DNA from 3 places in the Bradyrhizobium sp. USDA 327 genome. Region 1 is predicted to be linked to each of the others. Evidence: riboswitches for the same ligand, from Rfam matches in the RefSeq annotation. Region 1 holds a riboswitch; each other region holds the start of a gene.
The links. Region 1 has a riboswitch for cobalamin ahead of ABIA42_RS08575 (energy-coupling factor ABC transporter permease). Riboswitches for the same ligand answer to the same signal wherever they lie in the genome.

Region 1 (7,869 bases):
TCCGGCACCATCCGCGCCGCGCTCTGCATCGCACTGGACCTGACGCCGCAGGCCGCCTTGCGCTTCGTGATCGATCCGCTGTCGCTGACCCGGATCGACCGCCTCGCGGCGGGCTGGCGTGTCGTCTCCGTCAACCAGCGCCTGGCTTGAGCCGCATCAGGCCGGGCGATCCGGCACGTTGGCCTGCGCGAAGGTCGTCATACTGTTGTGAAGCGCGCAGGCCAATCGGACCAGCGGCAGCGCGATGGCCGCGCCCGATCCCTCGCCGAGCCTGAGATCGAGGCTGATCAGCGGCTGAACGTTCAGCGCGCGCAACACCAGCCGATGCCCCTGCTCCGCCGATTGATGCGAGGCGAGTTGGAACGGCTGGCAGGACGGATTGAGACGCGCCGCCGCCAGGGCCGCGACGGACACGATGAAGCCGTCGATCAACACGGGAATACGGGCTTGCGCGGCCGCAATGATCGCTCCTGAGATCGCCGCGATCTCGAGGCCGCCGACGGCGCACAGGATCTGCTCGACCGACGCTCCAGCGACACCGTGGCGTGCGATCGCCGCATCGATCACGCGTGCCTTGTGCGCGCGGCCGGCCGCATCGACGCCGGTGCCGCTGCCCGCGATCTCCCCGGCGCTCACGCCAAGCAGGCTCGCCGCGATCGCCGCTGAGGTCGTGGTGTTGCCGATGCCCATCTCACCGAAGATCAGGAGATCTGGCTGACTGGCCTTTGCGCGCACCACCGCACGCTGGCCGGCCTCGAAGGCAAAGGCCAGGTCCGAGGGCGTGAGCGCAGCCTCGACGCTGAAATCGCGCGTGCCGCTGCGCGGCTTGTCGGTGACGATTCCCGCCATCTGCGCCTGGGCCAGCGTGCCGGCGTCGACCACCTCCAGGCTCGAACCCAGTTCACGCGCCAGCACCGAGATCGCCGCGCCGCCTGAGGCAAAATTCGCCATCATCGCGATCGTCACGGCTTGCGGATAGGCTGACACGCCCTGCGCGACGATGCCGTGATCGCCGGCGAAGATGATGATCGGCACCCGCAATGCGTGCGGCTCTTCGGTCGCCTGCAGGCCCGCAAGCTCGATCGCGAGCTGCTCGAGCCGGCCGAGCGCGCCGGTCGGCTTCGTCAGTTGCGCCTGCCGCGCAATAGCGGCCTCGCGATGGACCGCGGAGACCTCGGGGCAGTTCCGGTAAACCCATTCGGGAAGCATGCTGCCTCGCTTACGCCCTGCGCTTGAGAATGTAGCTGTCCATGATCCAGCCGTGCCGCTCGCGCGCCTCCTGCCGCAGCGCGACGATACGAGGGCCGATCTCGGCGAGTGCGCCGGACATGATGATCTGGTCGGGCATGCCGAGATAGGCGCCCCACCAGATATGAAGCCCCGCTGGATCGAGCGACTGGAACGCCGTGCCGCCGTCGAGCATCACCACCACGGTATCGACACCTTGCGGCCAGCCGTCTTCACGCAAGCGCCGCCCCGTCGTGACCAGGAACGGCTCGCCGATGTCGTTGAGCGGCAGCGCATGCGCCGCACACAGCGCCTGGATCGAGGTGATGCCGGGCACGACCTCGATCTTCGGCAACGGATTCAATCGCCGTGCAATGCGCAGCGAGGAGTCGTAGAGCGACGGATCACCCCAGATCAGCAGCGCAACCTTGCCGTCACCATCGAGATGCCTCGCGATCGTCTGCGACCAGACCGCAGCCACCGCCTCGTGCCAATCGTCTACGCCCTTGCGGTAATCGGCTTCACCGGTGTCGCGCACGGGAAGGTCGAATTCGGCGATGACCGTCTTGTCGCTGGTGAGCGCGTCCGCGCAGATCGTTCGCCTGAGATCGGCGAGATCGGACTTTGCAGCCCCCTTGCGCGGGGATCATGACGAGATCGGCCGCGCTGATGGCAGCGATCGCGGCGCGCGTGAGCTGCTCGGGATCGCCGCAACCGATGCCTATCAGGGAGAGCGTGAGCATCGCGAGCGCGACGGGCGGCAATCAGGGCCGCCCTTTCGCTTGTCTCTCAGGCGCCGTTGTGCAGGCGCGGAGTGACGAGGCCGGGCGCGGTGACGCCGCGCAGCGACTTCGCCAGCGCCAGCACTGCGAGGTCTGCCAGCGGCTCGATCACGATGACCAGCGCGTAGGAGGCCGCGAAGGTCGCGATGTTGGCGAGGTTGCTCATGGCAAAACCGGAGCCGTAGAGCGCCCAGAACGCCACCCAGGCGACAACACCCGCTTGATAAGTCGTCGACAGCGCCAGCGCCTGACCGTACTTCAGATCGACATAGGCGGTGTTACGCGAAATGATGCGCGTGGCGATGGCCTGGATCGCGAACAGCGGCACCAGCAGCGTGGTGACGTTCATGCCGTATTGCGGCAGGTCAGCGGGCTCGAACAACAGACCCTGGAGCAGCAGGCCAAATGCGAGGCCGAAGGCGGCGGGCGCAGCACCAAAGAGCAGGAACAAGGTCGAGCCGAGGATGAAGTGCACTTCGGAGACGCCGACCGGGAAGTGCGGCAGGACCTGGAAGAAGGTGAAGACGAGGCCCGTGGTGGCGAGCGTGCGCGCGGCAAACGAGCCGACGCCCTGCGTGCGGACGGTTTCGGCCGCCAGCTTCAGCGCAACGCCGCCTGCGGCGATGCCGGTTGCGTAACTCAATACGAGCTTGGCGCCCGTGACGATTCCCGGTTCGATATGCATGGCTCAATTCCTTCCTGCCGTCACACCCGACGGCCTTGGTCTCAAAACGTGCAGGGCCGGTCTCCTGGCTCGCGGTTCACTGGGTTCTCCGGCCTTCCCGAACCTTGCGGCCCAGTGGCGATTCGGAGCCCCTCACCGCTTACAGTCGCGGGGGCGGCTGGGGTTTTGGGCGCCGCAACTGGGTCCGCCCACCCCCATTCCCGATTATGCTCCGGCGCTTTGCGCCGCGTCGAGCACCATGCCCCTCCTGTGTGCGCCTTTCGCGAGCCGGGCGTCAAGAGGCGAAGGGCGACCGCCGCCGTCATGACGGATAATCCCCTGCCAGCGCGCCGAACAGGATCACGGCCGCCGTGGACGCGGCGCCGCCCCGCGCAAGCTGCTCGGCGAGCTCGGCAATGGTGGTGCGGACCAGCCGCTCGTCAGGACGACCGAGGGATTCGGCAAACAGTGCGGGCGTGTTCGGAGCGAGCCCCTGCGCGATCAATTTCGCCGCAAGCGTCGGAAAGGTGCGCCTGCCCATATAGACCACGGTCGTGGCCTCGGGATCGGCCAGCGCCGCCCAGTTCAGGTTGGACGGCAGCTCGCCGCTGACGTCGGCCCCCGTGATGAACTGCACCCGGCGGGAGGTATGCCGACGGGTCAGGGGAATGCCGGCCTGGGCGGCGGCGACACAGGCGGATGTGACGCCGGGTACGATCTCGTAGCCGATGCCGGCTTCGCGCAGCGTTTCCAGCTCTTCCTCGAGCCGGCCGAAAATGCCGGCATCGCCAGACTTGAGCCGCACCACGCGCGCGCCTGTCGCGGCATAGTCGACCAGGAGACGGTTGACGTGGTGCTGCTTGGTCGAGGGCCGCCCTGCCCGTTTTCCCACCGCGACGAGATTGGCGCCGGGCCGCGCCAGATCCAGAATCGCGCCGGAGGCGAGGTCGTCATAGAGCACGACGTCGGCCTCGCGCAGCCGCGCGGCGCCCTTCACCGTGAGCAACTCGGGATCGCCGGGGCCGGCGGAAATGAACGACACGAATCCTCTCACCGGTCCTCCGCGATCAGATGAAAGAACGTACCGGTGGCGTGGCCGCGCCGCGAGCCGGTCTCGGCCATGGCGGCGCCCGTCGCATCGTGCACGACCGCCAGCGGCGCATCCGGCTGCGCGACGATCGTCGAATAGTGGAACTCGTGACCGCGCAGGCGTGCGCCGGGCTGATGCCCCGGCATCGGCGCAACCAGTTCGGCGAGACGATAGCCCAGATGCATGCGGCGTTTGGCAAAGCTGGTCTCGAGGCCAAGCAGGCCCGTCATCTCATGACGGAGGCCGTCGGCATCGGTGAGGCCCGTGCCCAGAGCCATGTAGCCTCCGCACTCGCCGTGCACCGGCCGTGTCTCGGCGAAGGCACGCAGGCCGCTTTGAAAGCGCGCATTGGCCGCGAGCTTGCCGGCGTGCAGCTCGGGATAGCCGCCAGGAAGCCAGCAGACGTCGGCGCTCGCGTCAGGCACTTCATCGGCAAGCGGCGAGAATGTCGAGATCTCGGCGCCCGCCGTGCGCCAGGCCTCCAGCATGTGCGGATAGACGAAGGAGAAAGCCGCATCGCGGGCGAGCGCAATGCGCTGCCCCGGTGGCGCGACGTTGAGACCGTTCGCGGCAGGTTGCGGCGACCAGCGAGCCGCCGACCGCAGCACGGCATCGAGATCGACATGCTCGGTGACGAAGCGTGCGGCCTCGTCGATCAGCTGGCCGATCTCGGCCCGCTCCTCGGCCTGCACCAGGCCGAGATGCCGCTTCGGCAGGCTGATCTCGGCATGACGCGGCAGCGCGCCGAACACGGCGATGCCGGCCTCGTTGAGCGCACGCCGCACGAGATCTTCATGACGCGGGCTGGCGACGCGGTTGAGCACGACGCCGGCAAGCCGCACGCCGGCCCGATAATCGCGAAGGCCTGCGGCGATCGCCGCCGCCGTCTGCGCTTGCCCCGAAGGATCGATCACCAGAACCACCGGCCAGCCCAGCATCTCCGCAATGTCTGCGGTGGCGCCGGTGCCGGAGACACCGCGTGCGGCGACGCCGTCGAACAGGCCCATCGAGCCCTCGGCGAGCACGATATCGGCGTCGGCACCGCGGCTGACGAGATGCGCGATTGCTCCGCGATCCATCGCCCAGCTGTCGACGTTGACGGAGGCGCGGCCCGTCGCGGCGGCGTGGAACGCGGGATCGATATAGTCCGGCCCGCTCTTGAAGCACTGCACGTTCATTCCGCGATTGCGCCAGGCGCGGGCGAGCGCCAGCGTCAGCGTCGTCTTGCCGACACCGGAGGCCGGCGCGGAGATGACGAGCCCTGCGGCCATCACGATGCCTCCGGAAAACGCGGCTCGGCACCGACCGGCCGATAGCGGCGGTCGTAGTCCGCGGCATAGAGACGGCTCTCGTCGAAATCCGCAGCGCCAAGCGTCCTGCCGACCAGGATCAGCGCGGTGCGCTCCATCTCGCCGCCCACAGCCGCATCAAGAGTGCCGAGCGTCGCGCGGACGATGCGTTGGTCCGGCCAGCTCGCGCGCCAGACGATCGCGACCGGGCAGTCCGCGCTGTAATGCGGCGTGAGCTCGGCAACGACCTTGTCGAGCAGGTGGATCGACAGATGGATCGCGAGCACCGCGCCGGTCGCTGCGAATGCGGCGAGCTTTTCGCCTTCGGGCATCGCGCTGGCCCGCCCCGGCGTGCGCGTCAGCACCACCGTTTGGGCAAGACCGGGCAGCGTCAGCTCGGCCCCCAGCGCGGCCGCGGCAGCCGAGAAGGACGGCACGCCCGGCGTCACCGAATAGGGAATGCCGAGCGCGCGCAGGCGGCGAAGCTGCTCGCCCATCGCCGACCAGATCGAGAGGTCGCCGGAATGCAGCCGCGCGACATCCTTGCCTGCCGCATGCGCGGCGGCGATCTCCGCGATGATCTCGTCGAGCGACAGCGGCGCAGTGTTGACGATGCGTGCCCCCGGCGGGCAATGCGCCAGCACCCCCTCCGGCACCAGCGAGCCGGCATAGAGACAGACCGGAGAGGCCGCGATCAGATCGCGGCCGCGCAGCGTCAGCAAATCGGGCGCGCCCGGGCCGGCGCCGATGAAATGCACCGTCATGCGCCGTCTCCTTCGGCGATCGCGGCGGTCGCGGTGCGATCCTGCGAGACAACCCGCGCCGCAATCAGCCGCGCGCGGGGACCGGCCGCAGCGAGCGCCGCGGCCTCGGCAAGCGATCCCGTCCCGAACTTTTCCGCGACGAGTTTTGACTGCGTCGGCGTGTCGATGCCGGCCAGCCTGTCGGCCGGAACGGCCTTGATCGGTATGCCGCATTCACGCGCGAGCTGCTTCAGCGCCTCCGCGTCGGCCTTGTCGCTGACGGTCGCAAATGCCGCAAGACCTTCGGGGCCGCCGGCCGTCGCGAGCGCCTCGCGCAACGAGGCGACCGTCACGTTGCTCTTGAATCCCAGACCTGCGACCTTCATCGGACCGCACTCCATTGCACCACCGGCCGCGTCGCTTCCCAGGATCGGTAGCGGCCGAGCGAGGCGGCATGCGCCAGTTCGACCCGCATCAGCTCGCCACCATGGCGCTGGTGCAGCTCGGCGAGCAGCGCTTCCGTCTCCAGCGTGACTGAATGTGCAACGAGCCGCGCTCCAGGCAAGAGGCGCGCCCAGACGGCATCGAACATCGCGCCATCGAGGCCGCCGCCGATGAAGACGGCATCCGGCGGCTCCAGCGCAGCAAGCGCTTCGGGCGCCTTCCCGGAAACGATGACGATCCGATGCGCCAATCCGAACGCGGCTGCATTGCTGCGAATGTTCGCGGCGCGATCTTCGCGCAGCTCGATGGCCGTGGCCGTCCCACCGCACAGCCCCCACTCCACCGAGATCGAACCCGAACCGGCGCCGACGTCCCACAGCCGTTCGCCGGGCCGCGGCGCCAGCGCCGAGAGGGCGAGCGCACGCACCGGCCGCTTGGTGATCTGGCCGTCATGGACGAAGAGATCGTCCGATAATCCCGAACTGCGGGAAATACCCTGGCCTCCCCGCGCCTCCACCGCCACCGCAACCAGATTGCCGGCAATATCCGCGGCAAAGAGATCGGCGCGATGCTGGTCGATGCTTTCGCGCGGGCCGCCAAGCGCAGCGAGAGTCCACAGGAGTGAGGCGCCCCCATCCGCGTTGCGTCAGCCACTTCGCGAGGTCGCCGACCGCCGCTGCGTCGCGCACCAGGCATATGATGCGTGCGCCTTGCGCCAAATGCGGCATGAGACGCTCGAACGGCGCCGCATGAAGGCCGAGGCACGTCACGGACTCGAGGCGCCAGCCCAGCCGCGCGGCCGCAAGCGAGAATGTCGACGGCGCAGGGTGCGCGATCCACTCGTCGCCACCGAGTGTCTCGGCGAGGCTCGCGCCGGCGCCATGCCAGAACGGATCGCCGGAGGCGAGCACCGCCGTTGGCCGGCCACGGCAGCTCAGCACGATCTTTGCGTCGAACGGCACCGGCCACGGGCGGCCGCGGCTGCCAACCTCCGCAAGCGCGAGATGGCGCTCACCGCCGAAGACGGTTTCAGCCTCGGCAAGCGCCTTTCGGCTTGCCTCGGACAGCCCGGCAAGGCCATCTTCACCGATACCGATGATGGTCAGCCAGGGATCAGACATGACGCGCGCCCTCATTCTGGGCGGAACGACCGATGCGAGCCTGCTCGCAGCGGAGGTCGCGCGCGCCGGCATCGACGCCGTCTATTCCTATGGCGGCCGCACCCGCGCGCCGGCCGACCAGCCGCTGCCGACCCGCATCGGCGGTTTCGGTGGCGTGAGCGGGCTGGCCGACTACATTCGTCGTGAAAATATCACGCATGTGATCGACGCGACGCATCCCTTCGCGGCTGAGATGAGCCGTAACGCGATCGTGGCGTGCGCGGAAGCCGGCACGCCGTTGATCGCGCTCGAACGCTCGCCGTGGACAAAAGCGCCCGGTGACAGCTGGATCGAGGTGGCAGACGTCAACGCGGCCGTCGCCGCGCTGCCCGTGGCGCCCGCAAACGTGTTTCTCGCCATCGGCCGCCAGCACATCGCGCCGTTCGCGAGCAAGCCGCAGCATGCCTACACGCTGCGCTTCGTCGATCCGCCCGAAGCGCCCCTGCCCTTCGCGGCAGATGTGATCGTGT
Region 2 (7,869 bases), 1.8 Mb from region 1:
AGCGCTCATCCATGCGAATAAGTTGCTGAGAAACACGATGCCAGCAGGTCGGACAAAGCCGAGATTGCCGAAATCGTTGATGACCTCCGGCGGCCAGCCGTTGACGGCGTGCGCCGCAAGATCGGCCGCAACCTTCGACAGGGACAGTCCATTGAATGGTACCGTCAAATTAACGAATTGGAGCGGCGGAGGGGTAGACGACCGGCAGACCGCCCGGGACCCTCTTTATCGCCGCCATCGCACCGGAAGTGATCAGTTATCCCGTTTGGTTATATTTCCGGCTTCCCTTAAGCTTGCGGATGGTCGAGGAAATGCTGGCGGCGCGTGGCATTGGCGTGACCTATGAAACCGTGCGCCAGTGGGGACGGAAATTCGGCAAGCCGTTCTCCGATCGGATCCGCCAGCGCACTCCCCCTCGCGGTGACAAATGGCATCTGGACGAAGTCGTTATCTCGATCGCGGGCGAACAACATTGGCTCTGGCGCGCTGTCGACCAGAATGGCTTCGTTCCTGACGTCTTGATCCAGCGCCGAAGAAACTCGCGCGTTGCGCAGCGGCTCATGAAGAAGCTCTTGAAATCCGCCGGCACGCCGCCGCGCGTTATGATCACGGATAAGCTGCGTTCGTACGGCGCTGCGAGGGCGAAGATGGGCTTACACGTCGAACATCGCCAGCACAAAGCTCTCAACAATCGGGCCGAGAATTCTCATCAGCCGACGCGGCGACGCGAGCGGATCATGACGCGCTTCAAATCGTCCCGTCAGGCTCAACGGTTTCTGTCCGTTCACGATCAGGTCGCGAACCTTTTCCACATCCCCTATCCCGGCGCCGCCACCGCCGACTTCCGTCGTGCTTCGCGCGAGCGAGCCTTTGCGACTTGGCGCGAGATCTCCATGACAAGCGCTATCGCCGACTCTCGACCTCTGAGAATCGCCTCCTTCGGCTCGGCGGTCGATTAAGTTGACGATGCCCCCTGATGAGCCAGAGCCTCCCTTCTCGAAAAGCCTGATCAGTCTCAAATTGTCTGACGACGGACAATCGTTGCCACTGTCTCAGCCAGGCTGCTGTCATCCGAAAGACGGCAAATCCGGGCGCGGGTCCACCCTTCTTCCCGAGCTCGTCAGCTTCTCGAAAGCCAACCTTCCTAGCATTCAAGCCCGGTCTCTAGATGCCGATGCCGCCCATGCTGAACTAGGGGGCCCGCTAGTGGATCTGCAGGAGATTTTGTTATCAGAAAGGAGAGCTTTATGGATTCCAATCGGATAAGCGGTGCCGGCGCGCAAGGGTCTCCAACGGGTTACGTCCGGACACAGGAGGATCATGATCTATTTAGGCAGGCCGCGAATGAAGCCCGGTCATTATCATCTGCCGGGCCTGTGTCGGCACAGACGCCGATTTGGCGTTCGAGCGCTCCATACGGAAGCTTTTCACGCGATGGCTACTCTTGGAACAACGACGTATGGGGCCCGCACCCTGGGCCTCAGACGATTTCGGTGAGTGCAGCCAACCGGTGGAGCGTGTGGTCGAACCAGCCCAATACTCCTGGCATCAAGAGCTATCCGCACGTGGCTTTCAATATCGGGAAACCGCTCAGCTCAATCAACACTCTGAGCTCGAGCTTCAATCAGGAAGTTCCCACTGGCGGCGCCTGGGATGTCGCCTACGATATCTGGGACAGCTCAGACCGACATGAGATAATGCTCTGGACAAACTACACCGGAAACTCGGACGGGAGCGGCAACGTTAAGCCCATTTCATATCATTATGCCCCTTCCGGTGCGGCGATTCCGGTCTACAGCAATGTCAATGTAGGCGGGGCGACTTGGAACGTGTTTGAAGGCGAAGGCTCCGATGGTCACAAGGTCATCTCATTGCTGCGCACTTCGAAGACCAACAGCGGGACAGTGGACATCAAGAGTATCCTGCAGTGGATCAAGTCGAAGGGGTACTTTGGCGACATAAACGTCGGTAGCGTCCAATACGGCGTCGAGATTACCTCGTCCCCGGGGGGAAAGAACTTCAATTTCAACAACTGGTCCGTGACTTCGAAGTGAAGTCCGCGCGGGCGGTAAGGTGAGCTGCGCTATGCCAATGAGCCACGCTGACTGACGGCCTTGGCTTGCCGCTCACATCCCGACCGCCACGATCCCGGCCTCAACCGAACCTATGCCGAGATGGCAAGCCATTACGGCACGGCCATCTCGCAGCCCGGCCGCGGCGCCCAAAAGATAAGGCAAAGGTCGAAGTTGCGGTGCAAGTCGCGCAGCGATGGATTTTGGCGCGGCTGCGCAACCAACGCTTCTTTTCGTTGGCGTGACCTGCCACTGAGCATTTCCTCCAGAAGGATTCAGAGTCCGCCCCGAAGAAGGACGGACAGATGAAGCGAGCAAGGTTCACGGAAGAGCAGATTATCGCAGTGTCGAAGGCGCATGAGGCCGGGGCGAAGACGGCCGACCTAGCTCGCAAGCACGGGGTCTCCGAAGCGACGATCTACAATTGGAAGGCCAGCTCGCAATGGTTGGCACGCAAGATCGCCGCGATGGGGCATACCGTCCGCATTATTCCGGCTCAATTCGTCAAGCCTTATGTAAAGTCCAACAAAAGTGACATCATCGATGCCGCAGCGATCGCGGAAGCAGTGACGCGACCAACAATGCGCTTCGTCGAAATACGGTCGCCCGAACACATTGACCTGCAAGCGCTGCATCGTGTTCGCGATAGGATGATTTCGCAACGGACGTGCCTCATAAATCAGATGCGCGCTTTTTGCCTTGAATATGGGATCGCTACTCGACTCGGGAAGCGTCCGAGGGAGGGTGTTTCCTCCCTTCGGCCATCACCTTATCCGTTGACCGTCGGCTACTTTTCTGACTCAATCAAGCCGTTTATGGACCGGTCTTAACAACCTCGGGGGCGGCATGGATTCGATCCTTCGCGTTCTGATGCCCTTCTTCGGGCCGAAGAACTATTCTGAGATGCTCTAGAAGAACGCTTTGGCGGATTTCTGGCTGACCTTAGCCTGCTCGTTCCTGGTGAGGTACGATCCTTGGATTAACGGTCTTTTCTTGCGAGTTGAGCATCTGCCCGGCGTCAAGGAATTCGCCACGGCTATTAAAGCTCCTGAGGTGAACGTGGGCGGCTTCGCGCTTGCTTTGCTGGTGCTCATCTTCAGCAGGGTCACCCGATTCCATGATCGGATTTCGGACATATTTAAGATCAGGGCGAGGTTCGACCGCGCTAACATCCTTCTCCCTCTGGCTGTCATGTCGGGTGCGCAGATGTCGGCCCGTCAGGTGGCAAATCTCAAACGCGACCGCCATCCCCTCGTGAGAGCGACGTTCTACAAATACGCGTCCAGCCGAAGCGAACATCCGCTCGTCGACAAGCACGACATCGAAAGCGCATTGGAGGCTTGGCACATATTGGGTTGCCTTGGAGTGGCTCTTCATACTCACAGGCTTCGCGGTCTTATCCGCCTTCGCCAGGGCAGCTTGGTTTCTGATCATTTTTTGGACCGCCTCGATGGCCGCGCTTCTATTTATGCATCTTCGGTATGGATTGCTGGAACGAAGGGCGGATCCCCAGATCCAACAGATAGCCGGGAATGCCGAGGCAAGTGCAGGCAACCGCCAAGCATTCACAGAGGCGGCCATCTGATGTGGTACAAGATCGGGAAGGATATCATCGTCCGGAGCGAAAACGCAGCCAAGCCGGAAACACAGAGTTGGGCCTATCTTAAGAAGCTGATCTCGCGTCTCGAGCCAATTCATTCCAGCTTCGACTTTGGCTGCGGCAAACTGCGTTACGAACGGGCAATAGCCAAAACCACCGGCGAACTTGCGTTGGTGGATTCGGAAGTGCAGCTTTCAAGGGGTCAAATGATCCGCGGTCGTTCGACCACCATCCGCGATTACGTCGGCAAATCAAATCACGTCCACGCCCTCACCGTGGGTCAGTTTGCCTCCCATGACCGGAGATACGACCGCGGCTTCTGCATAAACGTTCTTTCTGTGATCCCATCGGCAAGCGTGAGACTTGGCATCGTTCAACTGATGAGAGCTAAGCTAAAGCCAAACGGCACTTGCTTGTTTGTGACGCTCTATCGCAATTCTGATTTTACAAGGATGCAGAATCTCCCGAATTGTCAACCATACGGCAACGGCTTCCTCATGGACTCGCTTAGGGGCCATTCCTTCTACGGCCTCATCCCGCCGGACGATCTCGCCGGATTGGTTAAGCGTGCAGGCTTCTCGGTCGAGTCGATCGTGCTGGATGAAGGCTCCGCATACCTGTGGGCCCGAACTCCGGACGGGCGACCTGGACCGATCAATTTCGAAATCCGTGAAACTGCGGAGAACTTTCAGATTCGATCTCAGCCAAGCGTGAGCAACCGCAGCTCGGCAAGGTAGACCAGGCCGGCAGAGACGGCGCTTGGATCCTGAGCAGCAGCCGCGGGGGCTCAAGTCACATCGACGACCTGTCCCGCTTAGGTTCGTCTGCTTCCGATAGTCGGCGATCTGCTGTCTGTAGTGGCCGATGCTCGGCGCATCCGGAGCCACGTCGCTCTTCCAATCGACGACCGCGTCGATGGCGCCGGCCTCGTCGAACGCGATCGCGTCAACCTGTCCGGAGAGCAGGACCTTGCCGCCTTCGTGAGTCTGGCTTCCGAACAACGGGAGCTCGGGGGCGAGACGCGGTCGCGGCGTCACGACGTCCGGAAGAGCGAGCGTCCGCAGCACCGTGGCGGTCAGTTCGACGGCGCTGATGCCCATCTTCGGATCCTCCGCCGGTTCGTGCCCCATCTGCCGGATCAGTTCCGCAGCCCGCGTTTCAAGTCCGCCCTGGCGTCGCAGGCTTCTCCGGTCAGCACCTCCTCGATTAGCTTGTGAAGGATGGTGCCACGCGTCGAACTTCTGAGAACGGCAGCAGGCTCCGCAGCGCCGGTTTCCGGAATTTCCCCGCTTTCGATCTTCGCTTCTGGCTCGTCCACCTGATCAAGTTCCCTCCGGCTCGGGCGACGCCAGATCACGGTCTTGCGCACATCGAAGATAGCGGTCGCCTCGGCGGCGAAGGTCTCGCGGGTCTGCCCGTTCTCTAGCGGCGTGACGTTCCTTTCCTTCGCGGTGCCGACGTCGTTCGGGTTGATCGCCGGGAGACCAGCCAGGCCCAAATCGACGAGCTTTGCCCAGCACTTGTCCGACAGGTCGGCGGAGTGCCTAGGCAGGATCAGCAGGTCGCGCGCCCGGGTCGCGGCCACGTACCAGAGGCGTACGCGCTCGCGCCGCTGCTGCTGCCGCGGTGACGGTGTTGCCCCACGGATTGGCCGAGGAGACAATCACGGATTGAGCAGTTGCGGAGGCTGTGCGGACGCCGATCCCGCTGCGGCGATCGAGGCCAGCACGATTCCTAGCGTCAATGCTGACCCGGACAGCCAGCGCTGTTTGAGCAGGATTGAAGTTGACGCCGAAACTCGCGCCGGCACGGCTACTACGTTTGAAATGAAAACGGTGATGACCACGGGCGAAACAAAAAGCCGTCACGCACATTCGCCGTGAGCGGCAGCCGTTCGCCCCGAATGCGGCAGATCTCGATCGGCTTTGCAACGTCTTGGAGCACCCCGCCCCTGCGTCAGTCCATGACCACGACCGGCAGCAAGGTTTCCTGGCTCGCGGGTTGACGCCTCCGACCACCTTCCCAGGTTCGAACGAACGAACCCAATGGCCCAACTGTCGTCGGCTCGCCGCTTACAGTTGCGGGGGCAGCTTCGGCCTTGTCCGTGAGGACGCACCGTATTCCCTTGATACGCCTTTCGGCGCTACCGATAACCAGACTGAAGGCCCCTCATAACCGAGTCAAGCAAGGGGCGTGAATCGAGTGCTGAGTGACACAACATGTGACAGTTTAGCCCGTCCTATTCGTGAGAGTGCGTTTTTCTAGTCCGATTGATGTGGCCGCACATCTGCTCTGACGAGGCGCACAGGATTGCCTTCGGCTTTTCACCGCCTGACGACCCGTACTTTGCAACGCGCTTGAGGGATAAGTTGGGCGAACGGGGGGCGGACGCCCCGCCGGTCAAGGACTGAGCGGCAGCAGCGCGCCGGGCAAGCCGCGGATCAGGTCGGCTTCGGGACATGCCGCGGCGAACGCAAGGCGAATGCGGCTCGTGGTCTCGACCACACGGGCAGCGAGTTTCAAGAGACTCCGCCTCGACGGCATTTGCGATGTTCGTTTCGATCTTCTCTAGCAAGATCGACCTGATCTGAGGATCGAGGGGCGACTCCGACGTCGAAAGCCCAGCCAAATGTCCCAGCTCTTTGATGCGGCCGTGATGGCCGGCTCGGGTGCCGTTTACATGTCTCAACCGTTCGCACAGTGTATCGAAGCCGGCTTGTCCGCCTATGATCGCCCTGCCTGTCGTGCTGAGCATGTCCGGTGTTAGCCCTGCGAGGTACTTCACGCTGACCCTGAACCGCGCGTCGCGATCTGCAAGGCAGAACGCCATTGCGACGATGGCGTCGAACAGCGCGGAATTCGAGAGGTCATGGTACTCCGCGGGGAGAAGCTTGCGCGCAGCCTGCTTACGGCTAGGGTCAGGGTGAACGAGACCAACCACGAAGTCGAAGGCTTCTTCGTCGGGAATCTCGACGAGAGATTGCTCGAAATCGCGCAAGTCGACGGTCGGAAGGAGCAGATGCGCCAACAGCTTCAGGCCGAACGGCAGCAATTGCTCCAGCAACTTGCTGGATCGGCGGGAGATGTCCGGCGCGCGGAGGATGAGGCACGGCTGTTCGAAGCCATGTTCGCGCAATTCCAGGCCATCCGCGACTCTGGCCTGACCTGCTTTGGATGCGGCGAGGAATTGGCTGCTTTCGATCGCAAGCTGGCGGAAATCGGCAAAAATATCGAAGACGCCAAGCGGAATCGCGATCCCAAGCTCGTTGCCGATCTGGAGCGCCTAGCCGCGGAGGTCAAGACGGCAAACCGGCTCAAGACCGAGACACAGGATGCGTCGACCCGGGCACACAGCGCGAAAGACAGGGCCGAGGGCGCGTATGAAGACTACATGAAGAACAATCGTGAAGTCCTGGCGGTGGCACGTCGCGCCCGCGCGCGCCAGCTGCTGGACGGATTCCCGCAATCGAGGGAGATGAGCGACTACCGGTCGAAGGTGGCCGAAATGGCGGCTCAGTCCTTGTCGGACCGCATCGCTGGGCTGACGGCGGACCGTGAAAACCGTTCTACCAACCGGCGCTCCACCCTGATGAGGGAAATGACGGGCGCCGTGAACAAGCACGGGCAGGACTTCTATCTCGTGCCGCCGTTCACCGCCGAGGAGGCGACGCCGTCGGCCGTCGAGCAGTGGGCGGTCGCCGAAAAGGACCGATTGGATGGGCATGAATTGGTCCAGTACGCGGAGCAGTGTCGGAACGCTGAGACGGAGATGACCTCGGCATTCCGGGACGACCTTCTCCATCGGCTCGACGATGCCTTCACCGGCATCAAGTCCACCCTGAACGAGCTCAACCGCCACCTGAAGGACCGCCAGTTCCACGGGCGCGACTACTACTCGTTCAAGGCGCTCGAGGCCCCGACCCACGTCGCGCGCCGCCCTAATGGACGTCATTGCGGACAAGCTTGCGAACGAGGCCGAAAGCCGCGAGACAGCGCTCGAAAAGGTTGCCGCTCTTGCTAAGCGGGTGAAGTGGCTGCGGGTGGCGAAGCTCGCAACGACGTCGGCGGCTTCGATCTATTTCGGCGTTCCGCCGGTCGGGGCCGCCGGCGAGTTCTTCGAACTCGGCAGAAAGATGTGGAGCGAGGGCTTCGGGAAGAGCGATGCCGATGCGGCGAAGAAGGCCGTCGGCGATGCCG
Region 3 (7,869 bases), 1.4 Mb from region 1:
AAAAAGATCGGTCTGGCTTTCTCTGGCCGATTTAGAAGAAGACGCAATGGAGTTCAGGGTAGACGCCCGCGCATAACTTAACCTTCTTACGCCCGGCAAGATTGATCGTTGATGTCGACCTGGGCAGGTGGAGCAGAGTTAAACAGGCGTTTTCCATGCTTCGAAATCTGGATCGATGACATGCAGACGAATGGGTGCCAGCTAAGCTAGGGTCGAGCCAGTCTGGTCCTCGACGTTTTCTTGCGTACGGCCCCTGAGCTTCCCGGCCTGCGCGCTCGGAAATGCGCAAGCGCTCAGCGGTATGCCGGGTCGCTACCGGTGAACGTCTCCCGGTAACTTCCTCGCCGGTTTCGTCTCACACCCAGTTCCTGGTGCCTTCGACGTTGCTATACTCACGCACAGTGGTGTCCTCACACCGGCTGGAGTGAAGGCGGGAAAACCACATCTCGCAAGCTCGTGCGCGCCGCTGACACTAGGCGGAACAAACGCAATCGCGCGGCCGACCTTCTTGCGACGGGCCGGACTGCTGCGAGAAAGGCACCCGGACCGTTGCGGAAGCTAAAACAAAGCAAGTGCCGAGCGCGTATGTCTTGCAGTCGGTCCGAGGCACTGGGCCATGGAGGAACTGCGGCGCGATGTTGCTCTGCGGCAGTTTACTCGGGCCTTCGCTCTCCTAAGTCTTCCTCTTCATTTGGCTCGGTGCGTTGGAACCAGGAGCCAGGGGCAAATTTCGCGATGCGCTTGGCAAAGGAGGATTGTGGCTCCCAATCCTGTCCTTCTCTCTTTTCGAAAGTGATGACCCCGTTGTGTGCAAAATAACGTGGTCCTTGGATACTACAATTCACCAAGAGCAGAACGCGCCACACGTCACCCGTCTCGGCCGGTTTGCCATTCCGCTTCGGTAAGTAGTCCACTCCAACTGGTTCAATGATAGTACAGCGGCCCTGCCGCAGAAGATCGCCGAGCCGGCCTTGCGGGGTGGCCACGAAGTTGAAGTTGGCCGGATCATGCAGAAAGCGAAGATTTGCGTCCCTTTCGCCATCTGCGACTTCACTGGCGATCAGGGAGAGCGCCAGGGCGCGCCAGCCCAATTCCATCGGCTTCGCATAAGTCGACGCAAGTTCAAACGTGCCGTCGAGGGCGATCTTCCAGGTGATAACGTACTGTTCGTCCGATTTGTTGTCCCGGTGTCTGGTCCACGAAACGAAAATAAAGTCGTTTTGGCCAAGTTCAATAACGCCCCACATTTGAGGCACGAACTGTGCCACCTTCGAGACATTGGAGATAATTTGTTCTATCGTCTCACCATCTTGCGCTCGCCAAGTTGACTTCAATCGTTCGACAAGGGGGCTGTCGCTGGCCCGAATATTATTGCTCATGGCAGCCGGCCAGGCGAGGCAGATTAAAAATCCGACCAAGCAAAGCCATAGCGCGGGTCTTCCAGACATTCTCTTCATAACCCTCGGCCTATCGCGTTTCATCCAAACATCTTGTAAAGCAGGCAACCTCGAACCTGCTATGAGCCATCGCAAGAAGTTTACGGGATGCGACGTGGCACCCGCTGGCTGTCCCGCGCGATCAGGCGCTCCCTGTATGTCATGCGCAGCTAACTTCCCCGACAGCGACTGCGTCAGTTGGCTGAGCTGGACCTGCCCAGCAGGAGGAGACTGGGCATGCCGAGGGTCTGCATTCTTCGTGCCAGGCAATAGGCGGAAATTTTCACAGAGTTTGTGTCGCTCTTGTCGACTTTCTGACCTTTGCACGTTTTCGGTGTTCCTATTCAGTGTATCCGCCGCAGCTTGTGCATCCTTGTCCCGCACCGGATATTTAGCAGAAGAGTTGAACGCCTCGATGCCGGATGCCTGATGGACGGAAGTGCGTTTGCCGCTATTGAGCTGTGTGGTTCGCTATCGTGCCGCCGGCGTTCGAGCTGCATGATTGCCAGCGGCACCAAGCCGGCTTGATCCCGGCTTTGAAGTCTGGGTGGCACGCAAATCAACCCCTCGCCTCGTATGTTGCTAAATTCCGCCACGTGCCTTGGCCTATTCGCTGCAGATCCTTTAGTTGAGAGAATAGCTGGCTAGCCGAGGTGCTGGGCGAAACTCTGGAAATCGCAAGGCCGCATCGAAAGCATTCTGATAGAAACGTCGGTACTCCCGCCGGAAGGCTGCTTCTGTCCCTTTCATCGATCTAGCGTGCGGCTCCGCCTCAAGGCAGCTCCGGATGCTATTCCGGTATCTGAGAAGGATATGTCTGATTATGACATCTCTGATTAGAGAATGTTTCTGGATGGTGGTAAGTCACAGAGATGCACGGTCATTCGGCTAGCAGATGTCGCAGATTAGCTTGCACATAATCTGAGAGGTTGACGGAAGAGTTCTCGTGCCGATAATCCAAGTCGTCGAGGTTCTCCGGTTCCCATTGATCCGGAGCTAAGAGGGAAGCCGGTGCAAATGCCGGCGCTGCCCCCGCAACTGTAAGTGGCGAGCCGCTGTCCAACGATGTCACTGAAGCCTGCACGGCTTCGGGAAGGCCGGACAGCAGCGATGACCAGCAAGCCAGGAGACCGGCCCCGACAATATATTGGTCCACGGGCGGGGTGTCTCGGTGGTACGCCAAGCAGCCGTCGCACGCGCGACTTCTCCTGCCTGCGTCCGCCATGGCCTTTGTCCCCAACAGGGGTTAACGCGATGTCTCCTCTCTCTCTTCCAGTTGCTACGCTCGGAACGCCACGCATCGGCCCAAGGCGTGAGCTCAAGCTCGCTCTAGAAAGCTACTGGTCTGGAAAGATTAGTGAACAGCAGTTGTACGAAGACGCATCCGGCCTACGCGCAGCGAACTGGGCTCGTCAAAAATCGCTCGGCGTCACGATCATTCCGTCAAACGACTTCTCGCTGTATGATCAGGTGCTTGATACAAGTGTCATGGTTGGCGCCATCCCGGAGATCTACGCCTCGAGCGGAGAATCCGTTTCGCTCCAGACGTACTTCGCCATGGCCCGCGGATCGCAATGCGGCGATCAGGATGCGAGTTGCGACCAGAGTACGCGGGGATCTGGCGTGCCCGCGCAGGAAATGACCAAGTGGTTCGATACCAACTACCACTACATGGTTCCCGAGTTTTACCGGGGACAGGCGTTCAGACTGTGCTCTCGCAAACCCGTCGAAGAGTATGAGGAAGCCAGGGCTCTTGGCTTTCAGACCCGCCCTGTCCTGATCGGGCCGGTCACATTTTTAAAGCTCGGCAAGAGTACCGATAGCGCGTTCCAGCCCCTCTCTCTCCTCGATGATCTGATACCTGTCTATATCGACCTTCTGCATGAATTAGCCAAACGAGGGGCAAGTTGGGTTCAGTTTGATGAGCCCTGCCTGGTCCTTGATCTGGATGAGGCGGCGCGACAATCGTTGCTGCACGCCTATAACCGGTTCGCAAAGGAGGGACCCGCTATCAAGATCATGCTTGCGAGCTATTTCGGCGCCCTAGGCGACAATCTGGATACTGCCTTGAGCCTGCCAATTTCCGGTCTGCACGTCGATTTGGTTCGAGCGCCAGAACTATTGGATCAGATCATTGCTGACGGCCGAAGTGATCTCGTCATGTCGCTCGGTGTCATCGACGGCCGCAATGTGTGGCGGTCGAACTTGCCGTCGCTCCGTCAGCGGCTGAAGCCCTCGATTGCGAAGCTTGGCAGGCACCGTGTACAGCTCGCTCCGTCCTGCTCGCTGCTTCACGTGCCGGTCGATGTTGAACTCGAGACCGGGCTCGCGTCCGACGTCAAGAGCTGGCTTGCTTTCTCGGTTCAGAAGATGCGTGAGCTTGCGATCCTGGCGCGGGTACTCGCAGGCGACCAGAATGTTGGGCTAGCTCTTGCCGAGTCGGAATGCGCCGCGACTGCCCGCCGGACCTCGCCGAAGATCCATAATGCCAACGTCGCTGTCCGAATGAGGGCGATCGATCAGACGATGCGCCAGCGCGCCACCCCGTTTGCCCGTCGTTCCGAGATCCAAAGGGAACGCTTTGGACTGCCGGCTTTTCCTACCACGACGATAGGATCGTTTCCGCAGACCGCAGCGGTGCGAAATGCTCGCGCGGCGCATGCGCGAGGTGCGATGAGCGAGGAGCAATACGACAGGTTCCTCAAAGAGGAGATAGCCCGCGCCGTACGTTGGCAGGAGGACATCGGTCTTGACGTCCTCGTGCATGGCGAATTCGAGCGTAATGACATGGTGCAGTACTTCAGCGAGCAACTCGCCGGCTTCGCATTTACAAGGAACGGATGGGTTCAGTCCTATGGTTCGCGCTGCGTTAGGCCCCCGATCCTGTTTGGCGATGTAGTGCGGCCGAAGCCGATCACCGTGGAATGGTGGCGCTACGCGCAATCACTAACTGGTAAGCCGATGAAGGCGATGTTGACCGGACCGGTGACGATCCTGAACTGGTCGTTTGTTCGCGATGATATTCCTAGAAGCGAGGTCTGCCGTCAGCTTGCGCTCGCGATGCGCGATGAAGTCCGCGATCTCGAGAATGCCGGTGCAGCCATAATACAGATCGACGAAGCTGCACTCCGCGAAGGATTGCCATTGCGCCGGTCGGACTGGAAGGCATATCTCGATTGGGCCGGAGATTGCTTCCGCCTCTGCTCATCGGGCGTTACCGATCAAACGCAAATCCATACACATATGTGCTACTCAGAGTTTAACGACATCATCGGTGCGATCGCTGCAATGGATGCGGATGTCATTTCAATCGAGACGTCGCGATCGAAAATGGAGCTACTGGATGCGTTCAGGAAGTACGAATATCCAAATCAAATCGGACCGGGCGTGTACGACATTCACTCTCCACGCGTCCCCGAGACGGGCGAAATGAAGGAGCTGATGGTGCTAGCTCGGACGCGTTTGCAGGATTCGCAGCTTTGGGTCAATCCGGACTGCGGCCTAAAAACGCGCAAATGGGAGGAGGTTCGGCCGGCGCTCACCAACATGGTCGCTGCCGCGCGCGAACTGCGCGCTGCATCCGATCCGCAAATCGGTTGATCCCGAGCTCCGGTCTGTTCTCAACAAAGCTAATTCGGTTGTGGTGATTTGCGCTTTCCACAATATCGAGGCTACCATTGCCGCCGACATGATGCCCGGTCCACTTCGTGGACCGGGGAAGGTACGGTCTCGGAGAAAAGACGGTGACGCGTTGCGCTAGTTTCGTTGGCCGGGGTAGAATTGCCGGCTGCTCGATCACGGCGACAACATTCGCCGAAAATCTGCAACCCATGTAAGCAGAAGTGTATTGCAGCTAATCATGCCGTGGTACGCGGCCGTATAGGTTGAGATTTGGAAATTTACGCCGAGATTTGTCGCTCATGGGCACGTTGGCAACGGCCGCGACAGCAATGAGAAAACTAATGCTTGACGGACACCGCAAGGCACTCGGCGCGGATTCGGTCCGCTCGGAGATGCCGTCAGGCTCCCTCATTCGATCCACGAGATAGTTTCAGAAGAGAGGACGGCGAAGGCAGTCCGTACCCCAACTCACACCAATCCATTTGGGATAACGGCGCTATCCGGGCCACATACGCCAATGCGTCGGCCGCACCGCGATTTGCTCTCCGGTATTCGCGTTGATCCATCCGCCGAAGATCCGGCGGCAAGGAAAGACCACCCGGTGAATTGAATTACCCTCGATCACGGCAATCTCCAGATCCTGATCGAAGGGCGGCGCCTTTCCAAGCTGCTCCCATGTCAGATCATTAGATCCTGGCCGGTGTTCATAGCTGCGGGGTGACAAATTCAGATACCTTGTTAACACTGCGCACATCGCTTGGGTTCTGCGCGGACAGGCCGACGCCGATATCGTTCGGACGACCCGCGTCTCGATCGCGTCAGCCGCGGCGGAGGGATATCGGCTTTGCGCTGTTGTGACGGAACATGATCCGCTCGCGAACTGAAATATTTGGATCTGCGCCAGGAAACGACATCTGAGCTTTTGTCGAATTGATTTGGATCAGCTCAAGGCCTCGGCCATTGATATTTGTAGATGTGCTGCACCAGTTTTACTGGACTGCAGCTCCAGTAATCCGGCCCGGGCAGGGTAAATGGTCCGGCCGTCTGTCATGTCACGTCCTTTGTTGGTGAGACACATCTCCTTGTCCTCCGGCGTCATCGTGTTGGTTGTGTGTGGGTGGCCTTCCTCACGCGCGCATTTAGATGGGCGTAGCTTCGCTCTGAGCGCATAGCAGGGCCGTCCCGCAGGCCGATAAAGTAGATGCCATCGCAAGTCGGCGCAATTTATCATGTGGCCGGTCATTGGCTCGCCGCGCGGCTGCGGCTGCGTCTGGCAGCAGTCCTAGGAACGGCCGCGGGTACCCGGGCATGAAAGCATCATGGGCGTCAAGCATTGCTGTCTGCCGTGCGTCTGACCTTACTAGAAGACCACTTCTATCAGAGGCAGCCGCTGCAGCATTGATGCTTGTCAAAAAGTTGTGCGCGTCCGGGATCGGTGGCTCGTGACCGCTACCAGCCGCAGACGCCTGTCGACATGCTCCGAACTCGCGCTTCAGCGAGCGCCTCGCGTTCTCTGCAACAGACCAGCGCCTTGATTTGAGGCGCAACTCACGCCCATGGCTAAGACAACATTTTCGCCATTGCTCCGTGCACGCCGATGGTCATTGATGCTTCGCCTTTCATTCGGTAGCCTTGCCGGCGCTGATCCTGACCTTAAGCTCTGGCGCTGAAGTCCTGGACCGGGCTTATCGAAACGTGGGCTAGGACAAGTGTAATGATCGGCTTCTGCAATCGCGTCTTCAGGTGGACCGCCGATGCAAGTTCGGGGTTCTCGGCGTCATTGCCCAGCGATCGCTTGCGCGCGTAGCCCGCCGGCGCATGGCAGAAATCAGCCCGCGATAAGCCTGCACTTGCGGCAGTCGTTCACAAGACTATCGCGGACAGCTCGTAAAGTTCACGGCGGACTTTCGGCCTATCTTCGGAGGATCGGACAGACCTCTTGGGATGCTCCTTGAGGCAAATCAAATACTCCCCGCGCGAATGGCAGAATAGTGGATAAGCAAACCACACGAAGAGAGGGGCATGCCTTCATTTAGCGTCCGGTTTATGAAGATCGTTTGCGACGATGCCGGCGGCGAGCATCGTGCGTGCCAGGCAGCATTTAAGGTCGATGCCGCCTCGCTGAGTGCTGCAGCTCAGCAGGCGGAGACCGATTTCTGCCGGCAAAGGCGAGTCCGCGATTGGACAATCTTCGCCGATGTTTTGGAGCTTCGAACACCGCCTGCATGAGCCAATCCGTCCACATCGCCTTTCGAGCATTCCGTGAGGACGAGCTCTCCTGAGTTAGCAAGGGCGTCGCACTTTCCCCCACGGAAGTTTAAGGTCTTCAACACCGGCCAATGCTCTCAGTTCACGCCCGTGACATTCACCGGCGTCCTCGCCAGTCATGGCATTCATCTGCATGGGCGGCTATGGCGTCGGGCGCGACGACGTGTTCGTCGAGCATGCCTACGACATTGTGTCCGGCGTCCGCGTTTCGATCGGACGAGACTTTGCCCTTTTACAGTGACCGGCGTCCACTTCGAACCTTGGCAGCGGTGCTCCGGATCAGCCTTACTTCCGCCCGCTGCCACTCCGTGCGGTAGCCTTACTGTGGCAAGCGTTCCAATTGTACAATTTGCGCTACGCCGCCGGCAGCCGTATATGGAATCCCGAAGGGACGGCAAATACGTTATCCGCCGTGGCGAACCTCAGGGCAGATAGGTTGAATTCGTGGTGTAGAGCACCTATCCGGCAATGGTGTAGAGCGCATCTGACCAGCCGGCCAAAGCGGGATCATCCCAGTGGGTAGAGAACAGACGATCTCGCTGCT

Region 2: linked by a shared signal. The riboswitch ahead of ABIA42_RS00355 (transposase) and the one ahead of ABIA42_RS08575 (energy-coupling factor ABC transporter permease) in region 1 are both predicted to bind cobalamin.
Region 3: linked by a shared signal. The riboswitch ahead of metE (5-methyltetrahydropteroyltriglutamate--homocysteine S-methyltransferase) and the one ahead of ABIA42_RS08575 (energy-coupling factor ABC transporter permease) in region 1 are both predicted to bind cobalamin.

The regions. Positions count from the first base shown of each region.
Region 1 is NZ_JBGCCW010000001.1:1,892,470-1,900,338, reverse strand. It holds gene ABIA42_RS08590 (histidine phosphatase family protein) at 1-150, shown strand, start outside; gene cobT (nicotinate-nucleotide--dimethylbenzimidazole phosphoribosyltransferase) at 157-1,209, opposite strand; partial or broken gene cobF (precorrin-6A synthase (deacetylating)) at 1,220-1,970, opposite strand; gene ABIA42_RS08575 (energy-coupling factor ABC transporter permease) at 2,017-2,694, opposite strand; cobalamin riboswitch at 2,731-2,950, opposite strand; gene cobA (uroporphyrinogen-III C-methyltransferase) at 2,996-3,727, opposite strand; gene ABIA42_RS08565 (cobyrinate a,c-diamide synthase) at 3,724-5,034, opposite strand; gene cobM (precorrin-4 C(11)-methyltransferase) at 5,034-5,816, opposite strand; gene ABIA42_RS08555 (cobalamin biosynthesis protein) at 5,813-6,181, opposite strand; partial or broken gene cbiE (precorrin-6y C5,15-methyltransferase (decarboxylating) subunit CbiE) at 6,178-7,360, opposite strand; gene ABIA42_RS08545 (cobalt-precorrin-6A reductase) at 7,359-7,869, shown strand, end outside.
Region 2 is NZ_JBGCCW010000001.1:72,395-80,263, forward strand. It holds gene ABIA42_RS00320 (hypothetical protein) at 1-168, opposite strand, end outside; partial or broken gene ABIA42_RS00325 (IS6 family transposase) at 152-959, shown strand; gene ABIA42_RS00330 (hypothetical protein) at 1,248-2,054, shown strand; partial or broken gene ABIA42_RS00335 (IS21 family transposase) at 2,136-2,314, shown strand; partial or broken gene ABIA42_RS00340 (hypothetical protein) at 2,378-2,452, shown strand; partial or broken gene ABIA42_RS00345 (transposase) at 2,510-2,800, shown strand; gene ABIA42_RS00350 (hypothetical protein) at 2,994-4,409, shown strand; gene ABIA42_RS00355 (transposase) at 4,811-5,257, opposite strand; cobalamin riboswitch at 5,633-5,835, opposite strand; gene ABIA42_RS00360 (transposase) at 6,073-6,195, opposite strand; gene ABIA42_RS00365 (hypothetical protein) at 6,596-7,693, shown strand; gene ABIA42_RS00370 (P-loop NTPase fold protein) at 7,614-7,869, shown strand, end outside.
Region 3 is NZ_JBGCCW010000001.1:513,022-520,890, forward strand. It holds gene ABIA42_RS02210 (hypothetical protein) at 1-99, opposite strand, end outside; gene ABIA42_RS02215 (nodulate formation efficiency C protein) at 654-1,379, opposite strand; cobalamin riboswitch at 2,388-2,590, shown strand; gene metE (5-methyltetrahydropteroyltriglutamate--homocysteine S-methyltransferase) at 2,691-5,036, shown strand; gene ABIA42_RS02225 (hypothetical protein) at 7,080-7,286, shown strand; gene ABIA42_RS02230 (hypothetical protein) at 7,444-7,566, shown strand.